3 regions of the Roseibium sp. LAB1 genome follow, and region 1 is predicted to be linked to each of the others. Evidence: predicted binding sites of a transcription regulator. Region 1 holds the regulator's gene; each other region holds the start of a gene.
The links. Region 1 encodes PhoB, which activates phosphate uptake and scavenging genes when phosphate is short. Its sites were predicted from a motif close to TGTCATNNANCTGTCAT; they were not measured.

Region 2: a site for PhoB is predicted at 1,825-1,841, ahead of ACYQ54_RS20895 (esterase-like activity of phytase family protein). Genes of this name have one in related genera too.
Region 3: a site for PhoB is predicted at 2,504-2,520, ahead of ACYQ54_RS08835 (alkaline phosphatase). Genes of this name have one in related genera too.

The regions. Positions count from the first base shown of each region.
Region 1 is NZ_BAAGIB010000002.1:814,952-819,162, forward strand. It holds gene ACYQ54_RS13670 (acetylornithine transaminase) at 1-894, opposite strand, end outside; gene ACYQ54_RS13675 (GcrA family cell cycle regulator) at 1,335-1,871, shown strand; gene phoB (phosphate regulon transcriptional regulator PhoB) at 2,113-2,814, opposite strand; gene phoU (phosphate signaling complex protein PhoU) at 2,895-3,590, opposite strand; gene pstB (phosphate ABC transporter ATP-binding protein PstB) at 3,622-4,211, opposite strand, start outside.
Region 2 is NZ_BAAGIB010000003.1:609,438-613,648, forward strand. It holds gene ACYQ54_RS20885 (arsenate reductase ArsC) at 1-454, shown strand, start outside; gene ACYQ54_RS20890 (multidrug effflux MFS transporter) at 492-1,691, opposite strand; gene ACYQ54_RS20895 (esterase-like activity of phytase family protein) at 1,921-4,140, shown strand.
Region 3 is NZ_BAAGIB010000001.1:1,881,220-1,885,430, forward strand. It holds gene ACYQ54_RS08820 (ABC transporter substrate-binding protein) at 1-166, opposite strand, end outside; gene ACYQ54_RS08825 (ABC transporter ATP-binding protein) at 234-1,322, opposite strand; gene ACYQ54_RS08830 (DeoR/GlpR family DNA-binding transcription regulator) at 1,319-2,125, opposite strand; gene ACYQ54_RS08835 (alkaline phosphatase) at 2,583-4,085, shown strand; gene ACYQ54_RS08840 (hypothetical protein) at 4,198-4,211, shown strand, end outside.

The DNA of each region.
Region 1 (4,211 bases):
TTCCAGGAAACCGTCTTCCAGCACCACGTCCAGCACCGCATTGCCAACCGCCATTGCCAGCGGATTGCCGCCAAAAGTGGTGCCATGCGTTCCGGGAGAAAGGGCTGCCGCCGTTTCCTCGGTTGCAAGGCATGCGCCCATCGGGAAACCGCCGCCGATCCCCTTGGCAATCGCCATCAGGTCCGGCTCAACGCCCGCCCACTGGTGAGCGAACAGCTTGCCGGTCCGTCCGACGCCGGTCTGGATCTCGTCGAAGATCAGCAGAATGCCGTTGTCGTCGCAGATCTTGCGCAGCGCGCGCAGGAAGTCGGCCGGGATCTCACGAATACCGCCCTCGCCCTGAACGGGTTCGATGGCGATGGCCGCCGTATGAGGGCCGACGGCGTCTTTCAACGCGTCCAGATCACCAGCCGGCACCTGGTCGAAACCGGGAGCCTTCGGACCGAAACCCTCAAGATATTTTGCCTGGCCGCCAGCCGCGATGGTCGCGATGGTCCGGCCATGGAAGGCGCCTTCGAAGGTAACGATGTGGAACCGTTCGGGATTGCCATTGTCATAATGATAGCGGCGCGCGCATTTGATCGCGGCTTCCATCGCCTCGGCGCCGGAATTCACGAACAGCACCTTGTCGGCGAAGGTAGCCGCGCACAGGCGCTGCGCCAGCCGCTCGCCATCGGGGATCTGGTGCAGGTTGGACGTATGCCATAGCTTGGCGGCCTGATCCTGCAATGCCTTGACCAGATGCGGATGGGCATGACCGAGTGCGTTGACCGCGATGCCGGAACCGCAATCGAGGAATCGTCGGCCGTCAGTCGTTACCAGCCAGACACCTTCCCCATGATCGAAAGACAGGTTCGATCTTGCGTAATTTCCGAATAGTGCAGTCGCGGACATAACCTCGTTTGTCTCCCTTAAACGCCCTTGCTGTCCCAGCGTCGCCTCGACGCCGGGCCGTCACCTTGAAAAGATGCCGAAGGGCCAAAACGCAACGTGCCGCCCCGATGAGGCGGCACGTAGCGGCTTTCTTATACACTGCCGGTACCATGCGCTGTCAATGGAAATGCCGCACAACACATTTCAGATGTCACGGAAGGCAGATTTCGTAAAATTCTCAATGACCTCGCCATAATTGGGGAAAAGTCGTTTCATCCCCAACTGGTTTGGGTCCGGCGGTTGCCTGACAAATTAACGTTATTGTAACCTCTCAGCAATCAGACACGAGATCTCGTGAGGCAAATCAACAAGAGGCACTAGATCTGCCAGCATTAGGCGTGCATGTGCATGCTTAACACGGGGTTAATGGCCGCAGGTCGGTCGAACTAAAGGGTGCGGCGATGAGTTGGACAAACGAACGGGTTGAGCTTCTCAAAAAGCTTTGGGGCGACGGCTTGAGCGCGAGCCAGATTGCAGGCGAACTGGGTGGCGTCACCCGTAACGCCGTGATCGGCAAGGTGCACCGTCTTGGTTTGTCCGGCCGTGCCAAGTCCACTTCGTCAAGCGCGAAGCCTCGCCGGCCGCGCTCGGCCGCGCCTGCGACGGGTGCCGCGCCGAAGAAACCTGTCACGTCTCATCCTCAGTCAATTGGCGCAACGGCCCTGAAAGCCGACATTTCGCCGGCGCCTGTGGTGGAAGCCAAGCCGCGCGTGGAACCGATTGCCGAACTGGTGCCGATCTCGCAACGGGCCACAATCCTGACGCTGACCGAGCGGACCTGCAAATGGCCGATTGGCGATCCGGCAACCGACGACTTCTATTTCTGCGGCCGCCAGTCCGACGCCGGCGTCCCCTATTGTGTCCATCACTGCAAGATTGCCTATCAGCCGGTCGCCGACCGTCGACGCGATCGCAAGACGATGGCCCAGGCAGGCTGATAGCCTCCAGGCAAACCCAGCTCATGAAAAGCCCGCCGTTCTGGCGGGTTTTTTTGTTTAGGCTTTCACACGGAGGGTTGCACAGCCCTTCCAGCGGCATCAATGCCGGATCTCATCCTGAGATGACAAGGCTCTTGGTCAATTCTCTAACGCACCGTCGGCTCGCCAAAAGGCAAACATCCTGAAGCGCAAAAAGCCCGCTCGAAAGCGGGCTCCTTATTGCTTATTCCGCATTAGGTGCTCAGGCGGTTGCTGAAGTGAACTGGTCGTTGAAAGCATAACCGGCGCCGCGAACGGTACGGATCGGGTCCTTCGCCTTGCCCTTGTTCAAAGCCTTGCGCAACCGGCCGACGTGCACGTCGACAGTGCGTTCGTCCACATAGACGTCATGGCCCCAGACCCCATCGAGCAGTTGCTCGCGGGAAAAGACACGGCCGGGCGACGTCATCAGGAACTCCAGAAGGCGGAATTCGGTCGGCCCCAGGTGGATTTCCTTGGCGCTGCGGCGAACCCGGTGGGTTTCGCGATCCAGTTCGATATCCCCGGATCGCAGCATGGTGGACACCACTTCCGGGCTCGCCCGCCGCAGGATGGCGCGCACACGGGCCATCAGTTCGGGCACCGAGAAAGGCTTGACCACATAATCATCGGCACCGGTCGACAGGCCACGGATACGCTCCGCTTCCTCGCCGCGCGCCGTCAGCATGATGACCGGCAGGCGTTCGGTATCCTCGCGCGCCCTGAGACGGCGACACAGTTCAATTCCGGACAGGCCCGGCAGCATCCAGTCGAGCAACAACAGATCCGGCAGGCTTTCCCGCAGGCGGATTTCCGCCTCGTCACCCCGGACACAGGACTCGACCGAGTACCCTTCCGCTTCCAAATTGTATCTCAAAAGAAGGCTGAGCGGTTCTTCGTCTTCAACGATGAGCACCTTCGGCATACATCTCGCTCCAATTACCGCAACCGGCGCCCGAGCGCCGGCCGTTTAGACTTTTTTGCAAATCCGTCGAACGTGAGCGGTCAGACCGCGCCTGTTTCGTCTACCTTTGCCCGGTCTTCCGGCAGACGTTCGCCAGTGACCATGTAATAGACGTTCTCGGCGATGTTGGTCGCGTGGTCGCCGATGCGCTCGATGTTCTTGGCGCAGAACAGCAGGTGGACGCACTGGGTGATGACGCGCGGATCTTCCATCATGTAGGTCAGGAGTTCGCGGAAGATGGACGTATAGATCGCATCGACCTCGGCATCGGCTTCCTGAACCCTGCGCGCGGCTTCCGCATCCTTGCGGGCGTAGGCATCCAGGACCTGCTTGAGCTGGGACAATGCCAGCTCGGTCATGTGTTCGACACCGATCGCGAGCTTCTTGTTCTGCAGGTCGCTGTCGATGGCGATCACCCGCTTTGCCACGTTCTTGGCAAGATCGCCGACACGTTCCAGGTCGTTGGCAATGCGCGTGGCAGCGGTGATTTCGCGCAGGTCCTGCCCCATCGGCTGGCGGCGGACGATCAGCTCGATCAGCTTCACTTCAAGTTCGTTGTAAAGACTGTCCAGACGGACGTCGCCCTTGATCGTCGCCTTGGCAAGCTCCAGATCCTGCGACACCAGCGCAGAGACCGCATCGGCGAAAGCTTTCTCGGCAATACCGCCCATTTCTGCGACCTTGCCGGCCATGGCCGTCAGTTCGTCATCGTAAGCCGTGACTGTATGTTCAGACATCCTGTGTCCCCTTCAGAAACCTAAAAAATGCTTAGCCAAAGCGGCCCGTAATGTAGTCCTGCGTACGCTTGTCCTTCGGGTTGGTAAAGATGTCCTCCGTCAGACCTTCCTCCACCAGAACACCAAGGTGGAAGAACGCGGTACGCTGAGACACACGGGCAGCCTGCTGCATCGAGTGGGTCACGATCACGATGGTGAAGTTTTCACGCAGTTCGTCGATCAGCTCTTCCACCTTCGCCGTCGCGATGGGGTCAAGCGCCGAGCACGGTTCGTCCATCAGGATCACTTCCGGGCTCACGGCAATCGCACGGGCGATGCAAAGACGCTGCTGCTGTCCGCCCGACATGCCGGTGCCCGGCTCGTCCAGACGGTTTTTCACTTCTTCCCAAAGGCCGGCCTTCTGCAGGCTGGACGCTACGATTTCATCCAGCTCGGCCTTGCTGCGGGACAGGCCGTGGATCCGCGGACCGTAGGCGATGTTGTCGTAGATCGACTTCGGAAACGGGTTCGGCTTCTGGAACACCATGCCGACCTTTGCGCGCAGCTGCACCGGATCGACCTTGGGATCGTAGATATTCTCGCCATCGATCTTGATCGAGCCTTCGACACGGCAGATGTCGA
Region 2 (4,211 bases), on a different contig from region 1:
GATCATGGCGGAAGCCATCTTGAATCGGGAGGGGCAAGGCCGGTTCAAGGCCTTTTCCGCCGGCTCGCAACCAGCCGGAGCCGTGCGCCCGGAGGCATTGGCGCTGCTGAGCAAGCTCAATCACAAGACGGACGGCCTGCGATCGAAGGACTGGGCCGAGTTTGCGGTGCCGGACGCGCCGGTCATGGATTTCGTTTTTACCGTCTGCGACAATGCGGCGAAGGAAACCTGTCCCGTCTGGCCGGGCCAGCCGATGTCTGCCCATTGGGGCCTGCCGGATCCGGCAGCCGTTACCGGAAGCGACAGCGAAAGAGCGGTCGCATTCAACGAGGCCTTCCGGATGCTCAGCAACCGGATATCGGTGTTCGTGAACCTGCCGATGTCTTCACTCGACCGGCTGTCCCTGAAGAAAAAACTCGATCAGATCGGCCAGTCCGCCGAGGAGCCAGTGTGAAGCTGCTCCGGCGGGCGGGTTTCAAGACACAATCGGATCAGGCGACTGCCTGGCCTTCGCGCCTTGTTCGCAGGGTCAGGAGGGAGATAACCAAGGCGATGAACGCGCAGGCGGCTACGGCGCTGACCAGCGGCAATGCGGTCCGGTCGAAGAACGGGCTGCAGATCAGGATCATCACACCACCGGCAACCATCTGAAAGGTGCCGCCGAGGGAAGAGGCCATGCCGGCATGTTCGCCATGTTCTTCCAGCGCCATGACCATGACCGGGGCGATGACCTGGCCAAGGCAGGTGTTGCCAATGAAGAACAGGCCCATCAGGACCGGCAGGTCGTCAATGCCGCTCCAGACCAGAATGACCAGGAGGGCGTTGGCCGCGGCAAAACCGCTGACTGCGACAAGTGCCACCCTGGCCATGCCGAAGCGCTCACCCAACGAAGCGGCGAACTGGGAGGATGCAAAGAAGCCGATCGCGTTCAACGCGAAGACAAGGCTGAAGGCCGTCGGCGTCAACTGGTACTGGGTCATGTAGACCAGAGGCGCGGCGGCGATGAAGACGAAGAAACTCGCCAGCGAGAAGCCCCCGATCAGCGTCAGCCCCATGAACCTGCTGTCGCGCAACAGATAGATGGCGCTGCGCAGCATCGCCGTCGGATCGATCTTGCCCCGGCGTTCGACCGGCAGCGTCTCGGGCAGCAAGAAGGCCATTTGCAGCATGGCGAGAAGAGAGATCACGCCCAGGGCCACAAAGATCAGTCGCCAGCTTCCGAACTGGATGATCAAGCTGCCGGCAAGCGGCGCCAGCATCGGGGAAACACTGAAGACCAGCATGACCAGCGCCATGAGCCGGGTAGCCCTGGGTCCGGTGTGAAGGTCCCGGACGACGGCGCGGACGATGACCATGGGCGCGCCTGCACCGAGTGCCTGCACGAAACGGCCGAGCGTCAATGCCGAGATGTCGACCGCAGTCGCACACATGACCGAGCCGATGAGAAACACGACGAGGCCGAGAAAGGCCGGTAACTTGCGGCCGAACCGGTCGGCCAACGGACCGTAGATCAGCTGGGCAAAGCCGAAGGCGATGAAATAGACCGTGAAGGTCATGTGGACCGCTGCGTCGTCCGTCTGCAAGGCCCGCACGATTTCCGGCATGGCGGGCAGATATAGGTCGATCGCAAATGGACCGACAGCAGCGAGAAGCCCCAGCACAATGGCGGAGCGGACAAAACCGATCTGCATTGGAAAATCCGATGAAAAATGCGCCGGAGGCACAAACGCGGGAAAGTATGGAAGGTGGAGGAAACGGCAAACGCCGAGACAGCCTTGATATGATGTAAGTGCTCGAAATGCAAATTCAAGGCAGGCCGGGTGTTGTCATGAAAGCTTCATGCAACTGTCACCGATATTGTAATCAGGACCACTAGCTTGCGCGCACCATCAACCCGATATTTTTGTGGGAGCGAGTGCAATGGCGGACCTTCGTGGGCGCTTTTTAAAAGGTGTCAGCCTCTCTGTTCTGTTTGGCCTTGGCGCCATGTCGGCAGCTCAGGCCGAGTATTTCGAGCGTATCAATACATTCCCGGTCTACAAGACCCTCCCGGAAGGTGTCGATCAGGCAACTGAAACCGTTGCCGAGATCATCTCAGCCACCAAGGATGGCCGCACACTCGTCTTCACCGACAGCCCGGGCGAAGCCATCGTCTTCGTCAATGCGGCCAACCCGCTGAACCTGCTGCCGATGGGCCGGACCGCCCTTGGTGGTGAGCCGACCTCCGTCACCGTGGGCAAAACTTTTGCCTATGCCGGCGTCAACACTTCCGAAGACTACGTCAACGCCTCCGGTCATCTGGCCGTGATTGCTCTCGACGGGCTCGGCATCACCGCGAAATGCGATGCCAAGGGGCAGCCGGACAGTATCGCCATTTCCCCGGACGGCAAGTTCGTTGCCATCGCCATCGAGAACGAGCGCGATGAAGACCTGAACGACGGCGTGATCCCGCAGATGCCTGCCGGCCATCTGGCGATCTTCGATCTGGACGAAAGCGGCGCGCCGACCAACTGCGATGCGGTCCGCATTGTCGACCTGACCGGTCTTGCCGAAATCGCGCCGACAGATCCTGAGCCGGAATTCGTTTCGATCAACTCCAGGAACCAGGTTGTCGTCACCCTGCAGGAAAACAACCACATTGCCGTGGTCGATCTGGTCTCCGGCGAGGTTGTCAGCCATTTCTCCGCCGGCACGTCGTCCGCCGAAAACATTCCGGTAATCAAGGCGCGCATGAGTGATGCCTCCGGGTCGATCGAAAACGTCAAGCGTGAACCGGATGCGGTTGCCTGGCTTGATGATGAGCGTTTCGTCACCGCGAACGAAGGCGACTACGAAGGCGGTTCCCGCGGCTTCACCATCTGGAACACCAAGGGCGAGGTCCTGTTCGACAGTGGCAACCAGATGGAGCATCTGGGCATGTCGTATGGCCATTATCCGGCCAAGCGGGCCGCCAAGAAAGGCACCGAGCCGGAAGGCGTGACCGTCGGCGAATTTGGCGGCGAGAAGCTGATCTTCGTCAATTCCGAGCGCGGCAACTTCGTCGCTGTCTACAAGGACACCGGTGCCGAGCCGGAATTCGTCCAGTTCCTGCCGACGCACGTCGGTCCGGAAGGCTCTCTGGCAATCCCGAGCCGCGACCTGTTCGTGGTGGCCAACGAGGTCGACAGTGCGGAAGACAACGTTCGTGCGCAGGTCTCCCTCTACAAGTTCGGTGCGGACGCCTCGTCCTATCCGATGGTTGCTTCCGACGTCGATCCGGAAAAGGGTGCGCCGATCGGTTGGGGCGCGCTGTCCGGTCTGGCAGCGGACCCGGCGGATGCCAACAAGCTCTATGCGGTCAGCGACAGCTTCTATGACGATGCCCGCATCTACACGCTGGATATCTCCTCCAAGCCGGCCAAGATTGTCGGCTATGCCACCGTTCAGGACGGCAAGCAGGCGAAACTGGACCTGGAAGGCATTTCCATTGCCAAGGATGGCGGCTTCTGGCTGGCTTCCGAGGGCAACCTGGACAAGGACCTGCAGCACCTGTTGCTGAAAGTCAGTGCCGACGGTCAGGTTGAGGAAGAAATCACACTTCCGGAAGAGCTGAACGTCCAGTCTGTCCGCTTCTCCTTCGAAGGCGTTGCCGAGTTCGAAATGGACGGCAAGACGCTGGTGGCCGTAGCCGTTCAGCGCGAATGGAAGGACGATCCGAAGGGCATGGTGAAGCTGGCGATCTATGATCCGGCCGAGAAGTCCTGGGGCTTCGTCCACTATCCGCTCGACAAGCCGAAGAGCGCAGCCGGTGGCTGGGTCGGCCTGTCTGAAATCGTCTCCATGGGCAACGGCAAGTTCGCCATTCTGGAGCGCGACAACAAGGGCGGTGAAGACGCAGCCATCAAGCAGATCACCACGATCTCCCTGGACGGCGTGACACCGGCTGCCTACGGGGCCGACCTGCCGGTCGTCGAGAAACATTATGCCATGGACATCCTGCCGGCGCTGGCAGAAGGCAAGGGCTGGGTTCTCGACAAGCCGGAAGGCCTGACAATCACCGCCGACGGCCGCCTGATCCTGGTGACCGACAATGATGGTGTCGACGATGCGCCCGGTGAAACGCAGCTGATCGACCTCGGCCCGGCAAGCCGCCTGAAATAAGGCGCTTCAAACAGTGTCGGAACCGATCAAGTAACCGATCCGGTCCCTGACGATTTTCGGAAAACCCCGCT
Region 3 (4,211 bases), on a different contig from region 1:
GATTCTGCGCAACATAGGCGTCGGTCAGTTCCTGGATGGTTTCAGCCGCCTTGCCGCCAACAGCGACCGGAAAATAGAATTGCAAATCGACAGCCTGAGCGGACGCCCAGGTGCTGAAGGTAAACGCCGTTGCCGCAACGGCTTTCAGGAAAGTGGACTTCAACATCAGTTTACTTCCTAAGGTTTGAAAATCCGCAGGTCTGCGGTCGGTCTACGCGGGCGCGCGCAGCAGGTCAGGAGCGCAACAAGGCTCCGAACTCGGAAATGAGATCGTCCCGGCGGCGGCCGGTGTCTGCGTCGAAAACATGAAGGGCGTCCGGCGAGAAGCCGAGCTGAACGGATTGACCGGGCGTGAAGGCCCGGTTGGCCGGAAGGCGCACCTGGAAGCCGGTACCTTCAACGTCGCAATCGGCCAGCACATCGGCCCCGAGATATTCAACGGCACGAACACAGGCATTGACCGGACCGCCGTTCTCCAGATGCATGGCCTCCGGACGCAGGCCGAGCTTGAAGTCCGGCGCAGTGCACAGCTTCCTGAAGGCGTTGGCCGGAAAGAGGTTCATCGGCGGCGTCCCGATGAAGCGGGCGGCAAAAGGCGTGGCCGGTTTTTCGTAAAGGTCCCGAGGGCTGGCCACCTGCTCCAGCCGGCCGCCATTCAGCAGCACCACCTGATCGGCCATGGTGATGGCCTCGACCTGATCATGCGTGACATAGACCATGGTGAAACCGAGCTGCTGTTGCAGCGCGCGGATCTCCACCCGCATTTCGTGGCGCAGTTTGGCGTCGAGATTGGACAGGGGCTCATCCATCAGGCAGATCGGCTTTTCGCCGATGATTGCCCTCCCGAGGGCAACACGCTGCTGCTGGCCGCCGGAAAGCTGGCCCGGCTTGCGGTCCAGCAACTGGCCGAGCCCCAGAAGATCGGCAACCCGTGCAAGACGGCGGTCCCGCTCGGTCCTGCCGACCCGGCGGACCTTCAGGCCGAAAATGATGTTCTCGCCGACGCTCAGATGGGGAAACAGCGCGTAGGACTGGAACACCATGGACAGGTCGCGTTTGGCCGACGGACGGCCGGTTACATCCTCTCCGCCGATCAGGATGCGGCCACCGCTGACATTCTCAAGACCTGCGATCATGCGCAGCGTCGTCGACTTGCCGCAGCCGGACGGTCCGAGCAGCGCCGTGAACGAGCCAGCCGGAATGTCGATCGACAGCGTATCGACGGCAACGGTCTCACCCCAGATGCGTGACACCTGTTCAAGGACGATCGGCTTGCCGGCGCTTTGTGTCTGCGAACCTGAAGTTTGCGGAGCTGATGTCACGCCTCATCCCCGTCTTCGGCCACGAACACTTCCGTATTCGTGCCTTCCAGAGCTGCCAGGAAGACATCCGGCACCGGGCAATCGGTGAAGATCGCATCGACGTCACTGAGTTGCCCGCCGCGCACATGGGCATTTCGGCCGAACTTGCTGTGATCGAGAACCAGGTAGGACTTGCGGCAATTGGCAAGTATCGACTGGCGTGCTGCCACTTCATCTTCATGAAAGTCCAGAAGCGTGCCGTCTTCATCGACACCGGCGACGCCGAAAATGCCGATATCCACCTTGTAGTTGGAAAAGAATGCCTGGGCCGCGGACCCGAGCACGTCACGGTCGCCGTGGCGCAGCCGCCCGCCGGTTATTGTCACCTGAAACGACGGATTGACCGACGCGGTGAAGGCAACGTTCAGATTGTTTGTGAAGACCGCCAGCTTTTCATGCCCGACGAGGGCCTGCATCACGATCTCCGGCGTGGTACCGATGGAAAACGCGACAGACTGGTTGTTGCCGACATGACCGGCGACCAGGTTCGCGATCAATTGCTTTTCCGGAAGATTGAGAATCTGCCTCGTGGAATAGTGGATGTTGGAGGCCGGCGCGGGAGGCTCGACGCCGCCATGTGTCCGGCGCAGGATCCCCAGTTCGCAAAGACCGTTGACGTCCCGGCGGATTGTCTGCGTGGTCACCTCGAACCGGTCAGCCAATTCCTCGACGGACGCAAACCCCGCCTTCTGTACCAGATCCGCAATCTCGGCCTGACGCCTTGAAATATCTATTTGCCCAAGCATGTTCTTCTGATCCGCCATCGTCCCCTCTCCTCCTGCTGCTGCGGGAGGCCAGTTGCATCAAAGGCATCATGTTGACTCGAAAAAGTCTGACTTCGAAGCCCGATAAAACATTTTCATATGAACCTTATTCGACGCTCATATGAAAATGATGTGACAATAGGGGATTGCGGGCAGCCCTGGAACACAAGGCAGATCAGCATCCTCAGATTTCAGGACTTTCTTTTTCCATCTGTGATTGTCTGATCATTTCCACGGGGCAGGCAGTCCGGTTACCCGGTTAAGGACTAAACATGCGTTCCGGCGGCAGGACAGAGCTGGACAAAAAATAAGACGGCTCAGGAAAAGGAGAGTTCCTCTCGACGCTCCAAACCATGTAATAAAATTACAAATCTGTTTCGTCATCTAACTGTCAATCAAATGTCATGCAGCGTTTTTAAGTAGCACCCGGGATGCACCCTCACCTCCGGGAGATATCATGAAAACGATCGTTTGCACTTCGCTGGCACTGGCCCTGACCGGTTCCGTTGCCCTCGCTCAGGACGCCGTACCGCAGGCTTCCAGCCAGTGGTTCAAGGATGGTGAAGCTGCCATCCAGGCCATTTTGGACCGTCAGCCGAACACCAACCGCGCCAAGAACGTTATCCTGCTGATCGCGGACGGCAACGGCGTCGGCACCAATTACGCCACCCGCCTGTTCGACGGCCAGCAGAAGGGCATGCTGGGCGAGGAAAACGTTCTCCCCTATGAGACCCCGGACTTCTACAGCGCCCTGGTCAAGACCTACAACATCAACGCCCAGACACCGGACTCCGCACCGACCGCCGGCTCAATGAACACCGGCGTGAAGCAGCGCTTCAACCTGATCAACCTTGGCGAAGAAGCAATCCATGACGATTGCTCCACGGTTGAAGGCAACCAGCTGGCGCTGTTCTCCGAGCTGATGACCGAAGCCGGCAAGTCCGTCGGCGTGGTGTCCACCGCCCGCCTCACCCATGCGACACCGGCGGCCGTTTACGCCAAGACTGCGAACCGCAACTGGGAAGACGCCGTGCCGGAAGGCTGCACCGCGCAGAAAGACATCGCGACCCAGCTGATCGACGCCATGGAAGCCGGTACCGTCGACTTCGCAATGGGCGGCGGTGGCCGTTACTTCCTGCCGAAGGACAAGGAAATGGGCGGGCTTAAGGGCCGCCGCGAAGACAATGTCGACCTGGTTGAGCGTGCCACCGGGCTGGGCGCACAGTTCGCTTCCGACACGACTGGCTTCCAGTCGCTGAAGCTTGACGGCTCCAGCCCCGTGCTGGCTCTGTTCAACAACAGCCACATGGAATATGAAGCCGACCGCGCCGACGATGACGAGCCCTCCCTGGCCGACATGACCAAGGCTGCCATCGAGTATCTGTCCAAGAATGAAGGTGGCTACTACCTGGAAATCGAAGCCGGCCGCGTCGACCACGCCAACCACGCCGGCAATGCAGCCCGCGCCATGCGCGACGGGGTCGCCTTCGCGGAAGCCGTTGCCATGGCTGACGAACTGACGAATGACGAAGACACGCTCATCATCGTCACCGCCGACCACGAACATGCCATCGCCTTCAACGGCTATTGCGGCCGCGGTTCGGCCATCCTCGGTCTGTGCTACGACGTCGCCCAGACAGGCATCAAGCATTCCGACAAGGTCCTGACTGCGGACGATGGCAAGCCCTACACCGTGATCGGCTACCTCAACGGCACCGGTTCGGTTCTGAAGAAGGGCGAAGGCGAGAACGACTACACTGGCTCGCGCCCCGACCTGGACCAGGAAACCGCTACCGATCTGGACTATGTCCAGCAGGCCCTGATCCCGAAATCCTCCGAAAGCCATTCGGGTGAAGATGTTGCTGTCTACGCCAAGGGTCCGTGGGCACATCTGGTCGATGGCACCATCGAGCAGAACGTGATCTTCCACGTCATGAACCACGCCGTAAACGCCCGGTAAGCCATTCGGCAGGGTTTCGCGCCGGGGCAACCGGCCAATGATCTGAAGGGCCTGCCATTCGGCAGGCCTTTCGCCCGTTTGTCACATCCGCCCGATACACGAGAATAACGAAATGGACAGAACCGA